4 regions of the Clostridium sp. genome follow, and region 1 is predicted to be linked to each of the others. Evidence: riboswitches for the same ligand, from Rfam matches in the RefSeq annotation. Region 1 holds a riboswitch; each other region holds the start of a gene.
The links. Region 1 has a riboswitch for S-adenosylmethionine ahead of LKE46_RS05390 (hypothetical protein). Riboswitches for the same ligand answer to the same signal wherever they lie in the genome.

Region 1 (3,153 bases):
AATAAATTTAATATTCTAGGTGACTAACTAGAAAGACTAGAGGTCAAGTTAAACTTATCTGTAGAAATTGGATTCTTCGATAGTAATGTTTGGTCTCTTTTTAATATAAGTTAACCAGTATAGAAATAAAATTTAGAGTAAATGATGAAAGGAAGATTGATAAAATGAGTAGATTATTCACATCAGAATCTGTTACAGAAGGACATCCGGATAAAATATGTGATCAAATATCAGATGCAGTATTAGATGCAATTATTGAACAGGATAAGAATGGAAGAGTAGCTTGTGAGACAGTTGTAAATACCGGACTTGTACTTTTAGTAGGAGAGATATCAACCAAGGCATATGTGGACATACCTAAAATAGTAAGACAAACTATAAGCGATATAGGATATAATCATTCAAGATTTGGATTTGATGCATCCAATTGTGCAGTAATAACCTCCATAGATGAACAGTCACAAGATATTGCACTTGGTGTAGATGAATCATTGGAATCTAAAAAAGGTGAAAAAGACAATATAGAAGCAATTGGAGCAGGAGACCAGGGAATGGTATTTGGATTTGCAACAAATGAAACTCCGGAGTACTTGCCGCTTCCAATAGCACTGGCACATAAACTTTCAAGAAAGCTTGCTGAAGTAAGAAAGAATGGAGCAATCTCATATCTTGGACCGGATGGGAAAACTCAGGTTACAGTAGAATATGAAGGAGATAAACCTCTGAGAGTGGATACCGTGCTTATATCTTCACAGCATGAAGAAAATGTAACCCATGATGAAATTGAAAAAGATATAATAGACAAGGTAATCAAAGTAATAATACCTAAAGAGCTCATAGATTCAAATACAAAATATCTGGTAAATCCTACAGGAAGATTTGTAAAGGGTGGGCCTGAGGCTGATTCGGGCCTTACAGGAAGAAAGATAATAGTTGATACCTACGGCGGCTATGGAAGACATGGAGGCGGAGCATTTTCAGGAAAAGATCCAACCAAAGTTGATAGATCTGGGGCATATGCAGCAAGGTGGGTTGCAAAAAACCTTGTGGCAGCAGGTGTAGCAAGTAAAATTGAAGTAGAAATAGCATATGCAATAGGTGTTGCAAAACCTGTATCAGTAAGTGTAGATACATTTGGTACAGGCAAAATAAATGATGAAGAAATAGTCGAGATTATAAATGAGTTGTTTGATTTAAGACCTGCTGCAATTATAAGGGATCTTGATTTAAGAAGGCCTATATATAAAAGTACTGCTGCTTATGGACATTTTGGAAGGACAGATATAGATCTTCCATGGGAGAAACTGGATAAGGTTGATCAAATAAGAGATGCTTATAAAAATAAAGAAAGTTTGGTTTTAAAATAGATATGGCAATAAGAAATTTTTATTCTAGTTCGGCTGACTAGAAAAACTAGAGGTCAAGTTGAATTTATTATTGAGATAGATCATTTGTATAAAATCTTTTTAATAAATATAACTTGACCTTTTATTGTTTGGGGGAATACATTCTCTTATCAAGAGAAGCAGAGGGTAAGGCCCGATGAAGTTTCAGCAACCAGTATGTTCCATTTGCATACAAGGTGCTAAATCCTGCAGATTCAATTCTGAAAGATAAGGAAGGGATATGAAAATGAGTGAAATATTAAATGATGCAATGAAATATATAGATCATTCACAAAGGGGATATTTAGTTGCAATGGATGAACAAAATAAAACTTGTATTATAAATATACAGGAATTTATAAATGATTATACAAATGTGTATTTTATTGTAGATAAAGATGTCAAAAAAGTCAAAACCGGTTCAAAGGTCAATGTCTATTTTGAAAACAGTACACAAAAATATAGTGCATTCAAAAGCATACATGTTTCAGGAAAATTGGCTGAAATAATATATTCAAATGAAGTCTACAGTGTATTGAAAACCTTAATTGGAAAAAACAGGGGAAGACATTTCCTGAGTAGTAATTTCAAAGATTATAGTATATATAAGTTTAAGCCGGAGTATATAAATTTATGTGATTATATAAAGCCACTGGAGGAATTAAAGGAAATAATTTAACTCTAAAATTTATGGAAAGGATGAGTAAAATGACGGATATAAAAATACCGAAATTCTATGTCAGTGGGAAAAATATTCTGGATAAAACCGGTAAATATACTTCGAAATTTGGAAAATATGCATTGATTATATGCGGAAAAACTGCATGGAACAAGACTGGACAAAGGATACTTATGAATCTTGCAAGAGAGAGACTGGAATATAGAGTTGAAGTATACCATGGGCATTGCACTTTGAATGATATAAAAATATATTCGGAATCAGCCCGTAAACTGAAGGTTGATGTAGTACTAGGTGTAGGAGGAGGAAAGGTAATTGATATGGCAAAGACCATAGGTGATAGGACAGGTAAGCCTGTAATTGCTATTCCTACTGTAGCTACAAGTTGTGCTGCGTGTTCCAATATTTCCATAATATATGATGATACCGGAAGATATATTGATTATGTCAGGCTAAAGAAATTACCTGAACTTATATTGACGGATATAGATTTAATACTTGAATCATCCATACGATATCTAAATGCAGGTATAGGTTATGCAATGTCAGTTTTTAAATATTTTGATCATGTGAAACAAGACGAATATCCGGTTAACATACTGGAGAAGTATATTGAAGGATTGTATGAAGAACTGGATGAAAACATTGATGATGAATGTTACAGAAAATTGATAGATTCAATCATAGTATTATCCGGAATGAGGCAAAATCATGATATAGTTGATAACTCAATTGATATATGTAATTATGTAGTCAATAACATGACATATATTTCCGATACAAGGTATAGCCTATATGGTGAAAAAACTAGTTTTGCACTTGTTGTTCAATTTGTTCTTGAAAACAGGAGCAAAGATGAAATATTCAAGGCTATTGATATATTTACCAAGATTGGTTTACCTGTTACATTAAGTCAGCTTGGAATAAAATATGGATCTAAAATTAAAATATCAGGTATCAAGGATAATATTCATTTAAAATTCCGTGATTATGAAAAGGAAAACATTATTGAGAAGGCAATAATTAAAGCAGATGAGATGGGCAATGAATACTTGGGAAAAAAGAGTAGTGGCAATGATCAAATTCTGA
Region 2 (3,153 bases), 810 kb from region 1:
CGCGGTAATCTTTCCGGAAAAAATAGGGGGGAAGTACTTTGCACTGAACAGACCGGTATCCAGAAGTACCGGCAAACCTATGATCTGGATATCTGAATCCGACAATCTGATAAATTGGGGTAATCACAGGCTGCTGGCATGTACAAGGGAAAATTGCTGGGATTCACGGAAAATAGGGGCAGGTATGCCTCCCATAAGGACAGATGCCGGATGGCTGGAGCTGTACCACGGTGTAGATGAACATGAATGCTACTCAATGGGGGCTCTTCTGCTGGATCTGGATGATCCTTCAAAAGTTATCGGGCGAAGTGAGGAACCTGTTTTATATCCCTGTGAGGACTATGAGACAGAGGGCTTCTTTTCAGATGTGGTTTTCCCCTGTGGTGCTGTTGAAATTAGGGATAAGCTGTATATATACTATGGTATAGCAGACAGTTCCATCGGGCTGGTTACTGCGGATACGGGTGATATTCTGAATTCTATTGGAGTGGCCGGTGAACCACAACATGGTAAAAATATTTATTGAGTGGCTCTTTTCTTATATCCGGCGATGTGTAAAATAAAAGATAAAGGATAGTATAACAGTATTTAGCGGAGGAATTGATATGAAAATAGGAGTTATCATGGGGGGAATATCCTCGGAGAGAGAAGTATCACTGAATTCTGGAAGAGAGATAATGAGTTGTTTTGATAAAACAAAGTATGAAGTAGTTCCAATTGTTATAGACAAAGAAAGAGATATTATAGATAAAACAGCAGGTATAGACTTTGCATTTATAGCACTTCACGGGAAATTCGGAGAGGATGGAACGGTTCAATCCGTTCTGGAAACTCTGGATATACCTTATTCCGGATGTGGACCTCTTACAAGTTCCATCTGTATGGACAAGGATATGACAAAGAAGGTGCTGAAGAGTGCAGGAATTAAAACTGCAAGGTGGATGTGTGTCAAATCCACAGATGAAATAGATTATGATTATTTGGATGAGATTGGGTATCCACTGGTTGTGAAGCCAAATTCAGGTGGATCAAGTGTGGCGACAAATATAGTCAAAAATAAAGAGAATATGGAAGATGCAGTAAATCTCGGCTTGGAATATGATGAAGAGGTCATGATTGAGGAATATATAAAAGGCGACGAAATTACCTGCTGCATTTTAAATGGAAACACGCTGCCGTTGATTCAAATAAAACCAAAGACGGAATTCTTTGACTATGAGGCAAAATACACTGAAGGTGCTTCGGATGAAATAATTGTCCAGCTTGAGGAGAAACTCCAAGGTGAAATCGAGGAGATATCCCGCAAATGCTGGGATGTGTTGAAGTGCAGGGTATACGTAAGAGTTGATCTGATTGTAAAGGACAATATACCTTATGTACTTGAACTCAATACACTTTCGGGTATGACAAAGAACAGTCTGTTCCCGAAAAGTGCGAAAGCTGTAAATATGTCTTACAGCCAGCTCTTGGACAAAATAGTTGAATACTCCATGGAAGAAAATCACGGTAAGATGGATAATGAAAAAATATGTGCGCCAGCTGAATACTAAACAGACAAATGCAGCCCTGTATAGATGATTAATTAACATTTATACAGGGCATTTTCTGCTTGATATGTAAACTGTTGAGAAGAGCATTGACAACGAAAAATTGTGATGATATAATCACTTACATGAAAAAATGAATCAAGATAAACTTATCAAGAGAGGTGGAGGGATTGGCCCTGTGAAACCCGGCAACCAGTATTGTATACATTGGTGCTAACTCCTGCAGCGAAAGCTGAAAGATGAGAAAATCATTAAGGTTTCAAACCCGGGGGATTTTCTCGGGTTTTTATTTTGATTAAACTAATTTGAGGGGGAACTTTTATGAAAAACATCAAAAAGACACTGGCAATTATATTTTCTTCTGTATTTGTTTTGACAGCATTATCAGGATGCGGAAGCAGCAGTGCAGGAAATACCGGAAGTGATACGTCAAAAAGTGAAAAGAAGGAGATAACAATAGGTGCTACACCAAAGCCCCATGAGGAAATACTTGAGAAGGTAAAGCCTATACTCCAGAAAGAAGGATATGAGCTGAAAATAAAAGAGTTCACAGACTATGTAACGCCAAACAAGGCTCTGGCATCTGGAGAACTGGATGCAAACTTCTTTCAGCATATACCATATCTTGAAGACTACAACAAAAAAAATGGTACGGATTTGGTTCCCGTTGCAAAAGTTCATATCGAACCGATGGGGATATATTCCAACAAGATAAAGAATTTAAAGGATCTAAAGGATGGGGCTGAAGTTGCAATACCGAATGATGCTACAAATGGTTCCAGGGCACTTAAACTGCTGGCAAAGGAAGGACTTGTAAAAGTAAAGGATGGAGAGCTTATTTCCAAGCTTGATATAATGGAAAATAAGAAGAACCTGAAGGTTCAGGAACTGGATGCTCCACAGCTTCCTAGAGTACTGGGAGATGTAGATGCCGCAGTTATAAATACAAATTATGCACTTGAGGCAAACTTAAATCCTACAAAGGATGCACTTGCCATAGAATCAAAGGAATCACCTTATGCAAATATAATTGCAGTAAAGAAGGAAGACAAGGATAAGCCTTATGTAAAGGCTCTTGTGAAGGCTGTAAATTCACCTGAAATCAAGAAATTCATAGAGGATAATTACAAGGGAAGCATAATTCCTGCATTTTAGTATGCAGACAAATTGAAATTTTCACAGTAGAGGTGATGTATTGTAAAAAAAGCAGTACATCATCTTTATTTATATGTGGATTTATGTAAAAATATATATAGAGGTGAATTCACGGTTATGTTTTTTGATATGGAAATTGATGATAAAAGTCCTGTTTACATACAGATAAAGAATTATATAAAGAATATGATACTTAGAGGGATGGTGGCTTCAGGCGAAAAACTCCCATCCACAAGGGAAATGTCCTCAAGGCTGAAGGTCAGCAGGAATACAGTTATTTGCGCCTATGATTTTCTGAAGGATGAAGGACTAATATACATGAAAAAGGGCAGGGGAGCCTTTGTAGCCGATGTAAAAGTAAATTTTCAGGGCAGATGGAATGTGGACTGGGAAAAACGCATAAACAGCTATGCCAGAAAGTCGGAAGAACTGGATATAATCAAGAGCGAGA
Region 3 (3,153 bases), 1.7 Mb from region 1:
CGAGTGTACCCGTGTATGTAGCAGATGATGCAGTATCCTGTGTAGCTCTTGGAACTGGCAAGGTTCTCACATATCTGGATAAGATGGAGCTTACTTTTAGCGGAGATGATATAACTCTGGTTGATTAAGTTATATATTTTCAATATTGTCATTGAGATACAGATAATATGCATGAATTAGGGAGTTAAGTATCACTTCTGACATAGAGAGAATTAAATTTAATCTTATATTATTTGAACTGCTGAAGATATTTTTACCTGTATTTGAATCCACTATGCCAATTACTGAAGTTTCTCCTACATTTGGCAGGGATTTTCCTACTCCTTTTCCTGGATGAATTGGAAAATCTCTTACTTGTATTTCGCCTATATTATTGATATCTCCGAGGCAAGCGTCTATGCCTATTATGTTGCATTCCTTATGTTGAGATGTAATATGCTTTAGTTTCATGTCAATATTTAGGGCATGTATTGGTTCCTGTATTGTACCATATACAGGAAGAGGGAAATGTTTATATTTGAGCAATGTGCCTACCAGAGGTCCGAGGCAGTCACCTATATATCTGTCAGTACCAATACAAACTATGATTGTGTTTCTATCAATATAATTTCGTAGAGAACTTGCTAATTTATAATATGCCATAGGAGTTTTATAGTTAACCTTTACTTTATTCAAAATTTTCACCTCTTCAAATTGTGTTTTGTTGCATAAAATGTGAATATGTAGCCGTTTAAAACATCATATATAATTTATATGAGGCAGCATAAAAAATTAGAATAGACAATGTGGCAAATATAAATTGTGAAAATGTGATTTATTGAGAAACATAAAGGAATGTTGAGTTAAATCAATTTAAATGCGGGAATACACCAAAAATGAAATTTGAAAAAGGAGTGCCTAAACGATATACTAACATAGGTCAATGCGTGTGTTAACTGATGACAAGTTACATAGTAAGCTGGCATAGCTCAGATGGTAGAGCAACTGACTTGTAATCAGTAGGTCGTGGGTTCGATGCCTATTGCCAGCACCATAAAAATGGAGGAATTCCCGAGTGGCTAAAGGGGGCAGACTGTAAATCTGTTGTCATTGACTTCGATGGTTCGAATCCATCTTCCTCCACCAATTTAGGGCGCATAGCTCAGCTGGGAGAGCATCTGCCTTACAAGCAGAGGGTCACAGGTTCGAGCCCTGTTGTGCCCACCATATTAAAATATTGAATAGGCTGGCATAGCTCAGATGGTAGAGCAACTGACTTGTAATCAGTAGGTCGTGGGTTCGATGCCTACTGCCAGCACCATAAAAATGGAGGAATTCCCGAGTGGCTAAAGGGGGCAGACTGTAAATCTGTTGTCATTGACTTCGATGGTTCGAATCCATCTTCCTCCACCATAAAAAAACACTATAGAAAGTGTTTTTTATTTTATAATTTAAAACTCTTATCAAGAGAGGTGGAGGGAAAGGGCCCTGTGAAACCCGGCAACCAGTAAATATGCTAAGGTGCCAATTCCTGCAGTTATTCCTGCGAGATAAGAGAGTTGATAATGCTTATTAACCTCTTTTTTATAAAAGAGGTTTTTTATTTTTATGTAGATGGAGGGGAAAAAGATGAAAAAGTTGTTTACTTCTGAGTCGGTTACAGAAGGGCATCCAGATAAAATGTGTGATCAAATTTCAGATGCTATACTTGATGCAATAATGGCACAGGATCCTGAAGGAAGGGTAGCTTGTGAAACTATAACTACAACAGGAATGGTTTTAGTTATGGGTGAAATATCAACTAAATGTTATGTAGACATTCCTAAAATAGTTAGAAAAACTGTGAAGGAAATAGGCTATACAAGGGCAAAGTACGGCTTTGACTGCGATACTTGTTCAGTAATATCCTCAATAGATGAGCAGTCATCAGATATAGCTATGGGAGTAAATGAGGCTTTTGAAGCTAAATCCGGTACAATGGACAAGGAAGATGCTATAGGTGCGGGAGATCAAGGAATGATGTTTGGCTTTGCTACAAATGAAACTCCGGAATATATGCCGCTTCCAATAAGTATGGCACACAAACTTGCAAAAAGGCTGACAGCCGTTAGAAAAGATGGGACCCTTTCTTATTTAAGACCGGATGGAAAAACACAAGTTACGGTGGAATATGAAAATGACAAACCGGTAAGGATAGATACTGTAGTTGTATCATCACAGCATGATCCACATGTAAGTCAGGAACAGATAAGCAGGGATATAATAGAAAATGTTATAAAACCAACAATACCATCCAAATTTTTAGATGATAATACAAGGTATTTTATAAATCCTACAGGTAGATTTGTAGTCGGGGGTCCACAGGGTGATTCAGGACTTACAGGAAGAAAAATAATAGTTGATACTTATGGTGGTTATGGAAGACACGGCGGAGGTGCATTTTCCGGAAAAGATCCAACCAAGGTTGACAGATCAGCTGCTTATGCAGCAAGGTGGGTTGCAAAAAACCTTGTAGCATCAGGGCTGGCCGACAAACTGGAAATACAGCTGGCCTATGCTATAGGTGTTGCTAAACCGGTATCCATAGAAGTAGATACCTTTGGTACCGGAAAGATTTCAGAAGACGACATAGTTGATATAGTAAATAAAGTATTTGATCTAAGACCAGGAGCAATAATAAGAAATTTGAATTTGAGAAGACCTATATATAGACAAGTAGCGGCATATGGGCATTTTGGAAGGACAGATATAGATGTGCCGTGGGAAAAGTTGAATAAGGTGGATGAAATAAAAAAATATTTATAACAGTGGGCACGCATCTAAAATGATGCGTGCCTAATGTGTTATAATTGACTTATTGATATAATTTTTAAAAGTAGGGAGATTTTATGCAGGAAATACAAGGTATTATAGATGATATAGTATTCCAGAATGAAGATAATGGATATGTGGTTGCCAAATTAAAAAACAAAAGCGGTGTTGTGACTATAGTCGGGAATGTACCTTTTATTATGGAAGGACAGAATTTGAAATTTATGGGAGAATGGGTAACCCATCCGCATTTTGGACAGCAGTTTAAAATCAAATATTCCGAAGAAATAATACCAGATACTAAAGTTGGTATTGAAAGATATCTGTCATCTGGAGCTATATCTGGTATAGGACCTGTTACTG
Region 4 (3,153 bases), 1.0 Mb from region 1:
ATAAGAGTAAATGCAGGAGATAGATTTTTAGGCAAACTTGCAGGTGTAGATGATCCTGAAAAAAAGAGAAAAATAATTGGAGAAGAATTCATAAGAGTATTTGAACGGGAAGCTGAAAAGCTTGGGGATATAGCTTTTCTTGTCCAAGGTACCATATATCCGGATGTTGTAGAAAGCGGACTTGGAACTTCGGCTACTATAAAGAGCCACCACAATGTAGGAGGACTTCCGGAAAATATGAATTTTGAGCTTATTGAACCTCTCAGAGAGTTGTTCAAGGATGAGGTAAGGGCAGTAGGTGAAGAACTGGGAATACCACATAAATTAGTCTGGAGACAGCCTTTTCCAGGACCAGGCCTTGCTATAAGAGTATTGGGTGCAGTTACAGAGGAAAAGCTCGAAATAACAAGAGAGGCAGATGCAATATTTAGAGAAGAAATAGCAGAGGCAGGATTGGACGAATCAATATGGCAGTATTTTGCATGCCTTCCTAATATACGTTCGGTAGGTGTCATGGGAGATGAAAGAACTTACTGCTACACTGTTGCACTCAGGGCGGTTACATCTTCTGATGCTATGACATCGGATTGGGCCAAGATACCATATGAGGTACTTGACAAAGTATCAAGAAGGATAGTAAATGAAGTTAAAGGTGTAAACAGAATTGTCTATGACATAACGAGCAAACCTCCTTCTACTATAGAGTGGGAGTAAAATAAAAGAACGTGAAATCCAAGCAAACAAAGGGTTTTACGCTCTTTTTATTTCATGCTCAAGAACCAGTTCAGCAATAAAGTCAATAAATGGCCGGTTGTCTTTGTGAGCACGCTTCAGAAGGCTAATATATTCCTGGCGCAAGATCGGAGAAATGACAGCCAGGTAAGCCATCCTGAATAAGAGTCGCATTTATAAGCAGCCTGGAAATTCGACCGTTACCATCGATAAACGTATGAATGAAAACAAAGCGCTTATGAAGTTGGGCCGCAAACTCTATGGGATGATATTTGTTACGGTCAGAAGCCGACTACTGGAATAGCTTCTTCATTTCGCTACCGCTTGTTATTCCGGTGCCATTTTCAGCACCACACCAAGGACAATCTATACTATCACGCTCTTTTCCCCCAGGATAACCGGCGTTTGATATGGTAATGGTGAAATTTTCTAGAATCATTTTTTGGCTGAAAGCCTGTGGACTTTTCCCGGATAACCGGGCAAGCTTGGAGATGCTTATTCCAAGCTTCACACATAGAATTTTCAGCTGTTCAGATACTGACATACCAACACCTCTTTCGATATTCTGGTATATTGAAATATACTACAATAACATAGAGAAGGAATCAGACAATTGGCTATAAGATACCATTTCAGTTCAGAAAATAGCATGTTATTGATGTAACCAATATAAAAGTATTGTAAAAATGTTGTTGACAAATTATCTTAAAAGTTATATCATGTAGGAAATTGAAAAAAGAAAAAACTTCTTATCAAGAGAGGCAGAGGGACTGGCCCTATGATGCCCGGCAACCTGAATAATTTTATATTCAATGGTGCCAATTCCAGCAGGAATACCTGAAAGATGAGAAACTTAAAGGATATAACTTCCTATGGTTTCTCCAGAGGAAGTTTTTTATTCGTATTAATTTGTACTGACTAGAAAAACTAGAGGTCAAATTTAATTTATTATATAGATATTTTTATATTTTATAATAGATTAAATTTGACCTTTTTTATTCAAAAAATTAATAAATAAAACTAAAGGAGTGGTAAAAATGAAATAAAAACAAATATACTTTTAACCAAAATAGTAAAAAGTATAGAAATATAATAAAAATTAACAAAATTAATTGGGAGGAATTTAATTTGAAAAGTGTGAAGAAGATAATGTCGCAAATACTAATTTTAGTATTGGTATTAGTATTTTTTATAGGATGTTCACAAAATGGACAAAATAGCCAGAACTCTAATAATAATGGTAAAAAAGAAGTCGTAAAAATAGGAATAGGCTATCAAACAGTAACATCCCAAACTTGGGGTGCATTGATAATAAAGAATAAAAAACTTTTTGAAAAATATCTTGAAGAAAAATATCCTGATAAGGACTTTGTGGTTGATTGGTTCAATGCTCAATCGGGCCCCCCTTTAACTAATAACATGGTAGCAGGCAAACTTCAATTTGCTTTTATGGGAGATATGCCAATAATTATTAATGGTGAAAAAGGTCAATCGAGTTCAAATTATAAATCCGTATTTTTAGCTTTTGATGGAAAGGGAGAAAACGGAAAAAATCAAGCTATTTTGGTTCCTAAAAATAGTAAAATAACTTCTGTTAAGGATTTATCCGGGAAAACTGTAGCAGTTCCATTGGGATCCAGTGCGCATAGACTATTGCTCAATGAATTAGACAAGAATGGTGTAACGGATAAAGTAAATATAGTAAATCAGGATCTAACTGTTGGAATGACTAATTTGGAACAGAATAAAATAGATGCCCTTGCAGTATGGGAACCATTTACCAGCCTGATAGAAAATAAAGGAATCGGGAAAGTATTGGTAGATGGCAGTGATACTAAAGTTGATTATTTAGATGGAATTGTGGCAGATAGATCATGGGTGGAAAAGAATAAAGACTATACTGTGGCATTATTGAAAGCATTAATTGAAGCACATAAATTTATAAGGGAAAATCCAGATGAAGCAGCCAAAATATTTTCTGACGAAAGTAAATATTCATTAGAGGTCACAAAAAAAATAGTGAATAACGTAAGATTCGATCCAGTTATATACGATAAAGACGTATCTACATTGGAAGGAAGTAAAGACTTTTTAGAAAAACTTGGAAAGATCAAAAATGTCGATTTAAATGAATTTGTTGATTCTCAATATATAAAGGAAGCATACAAAGATTCGAAAATCGCATATCCCAGTGAAGAAGTCTTAAAAGGAAATTGGCAGCAGGTAAAGTAAAAGGAGAAGATAATTATGAAGCAAAACACGGCTCCTTATTTAAAAATAAAAAGATATATTTATCATATAATTTCCATAGCAGTATTTATTGTTATATGGTATATATTTGTTAAATTTAATCTAAGAAAGCCATTGATGTTTGGAAATCTGCCATCTCCCTTGGAAGTTTTGAAATCAATTAAGATAGTT

Region 2: linked by a shared signal. The riboswitch ahead of LKE46_RS01420 (MetQ/NlpA family ABC transporter substrate-binding protein) and the one ahead of LKE46_RS05390 (hypothetical protein) in region 1 are both predicted to bind S-adenosylmethionine.
Region 3: linked by a shared signal. The riboswitch ahead of metK (methionine adenosyltransferase) and the one ahead of LKE46_RS05390 (hypothetical protein) in region 1 are both predicted to bind S-adenosylmethionine.
Region 4: linked by a shared signal. The riboswitch ahead of LKE46_RS00335 (ABC transporter substrate-binding protein) and the one ahead of LKE46_RS05390 (hypothetical protein) in region 1 are both predicted to bind S-adenosylmethionine.

The regions. Positions count from the first base shown of each region.
Region 1 covers NZ_JAKVOI010000001.1:1,070,194-1,073,346, forward strand. Annotated here, with positions in the region: gene metK (methionine adenosyltransferase) at 165-1,367, shown strand; SAM riboswitch class I at 1,511-1,620, shown strand; gene LKE46_RS05390 (hypothetical protein) at 1,633-2,064, shown strand; gene LKE46_RS05395 (iron-containing alcohol dehydrogenase) at 2,076-3,153, shown strand, end outside.
Region 2 covers NZ_JAKVOI010000001.1:263,921-267,073, forward strand. Annotated here, with positions in the region: gene LKE46_RS01410 (glycoside hydrolase family 130 protein) at 1-526, shown strand, start outside; gene LKE46_RS01415 (D-alanine--D-alanine ligase) at 606-1,550, shown strand; SAM riboswitch class I at 1,694-1,793, shown strand; gene LKE46_RS01420 (MetQ/NlpA family ABC transporter substrate-binding protein) at 1,869-2,702, shown strand; gene LKE46_RS01425 (PLP-dependent aminotransferase family protein) at 2,820-3,153, shown strand, end outside.
Region 3 covers NZ_JAKVOI010000001.1:2,768,342-2,771,494, reverse strand. Annotated here, with positions in the region: gene LKE46_RS13595 (rod shape-determining protein) at 1-128, shown strand, start outside; gene yyaC (spore protease YyaC) at 130-675, opposite strand; tRNA gene LKE46_RS13585 (tRNA-Thr) at 958-1,033, shown strand; tRNA gene LKE46_RS13580 (tRNA-Tyr) at 1,041-1,125, shown strand; tRNA gene LKE46_RS13575 (tRNA-Val) at 1,131-1,206, shown strand; tRNA gene LKE46_RS13570 (tRNA-Thr) at 1,225-1,300, shown strand; tRNA gene LKE46_RS13565 (tRNA-Tyr) at 1,308-1,392, shown strand; SAM riboswitch class I at 1,437-1,536, shown strand; gene metK (methionine adenosyltransferase) at 1,609-2,784, shown strand; gene recD2 (SF1B family DNA helicase RecD2) at 2,868-3,153, shown strand, end outside.
Region 4 covers NZ_JAKVOI010000001.1:47,406-50,558, forward strand. Annotated here, with positions in the region: gene guaA (glutamine-hydrolyzing GMP synthase) at 1-714, shown strand, start outside; gene LKE46_RS17640 (Fic family protein) at 839-994, opposite strand; gene LKE46_RS00330 (hypothetical protein) at 1,025-1,276, opposite strand; SAM riboswitch class I at 1,479-1,583, shown strand; gene LKE46_RS00335 (ABC transporter substrate-binding protein) at 1,870-2,964, shown strand; gene LKE46_RS00340 (ABC transporter permease) at 2,980-3,153, shown strand, end outside.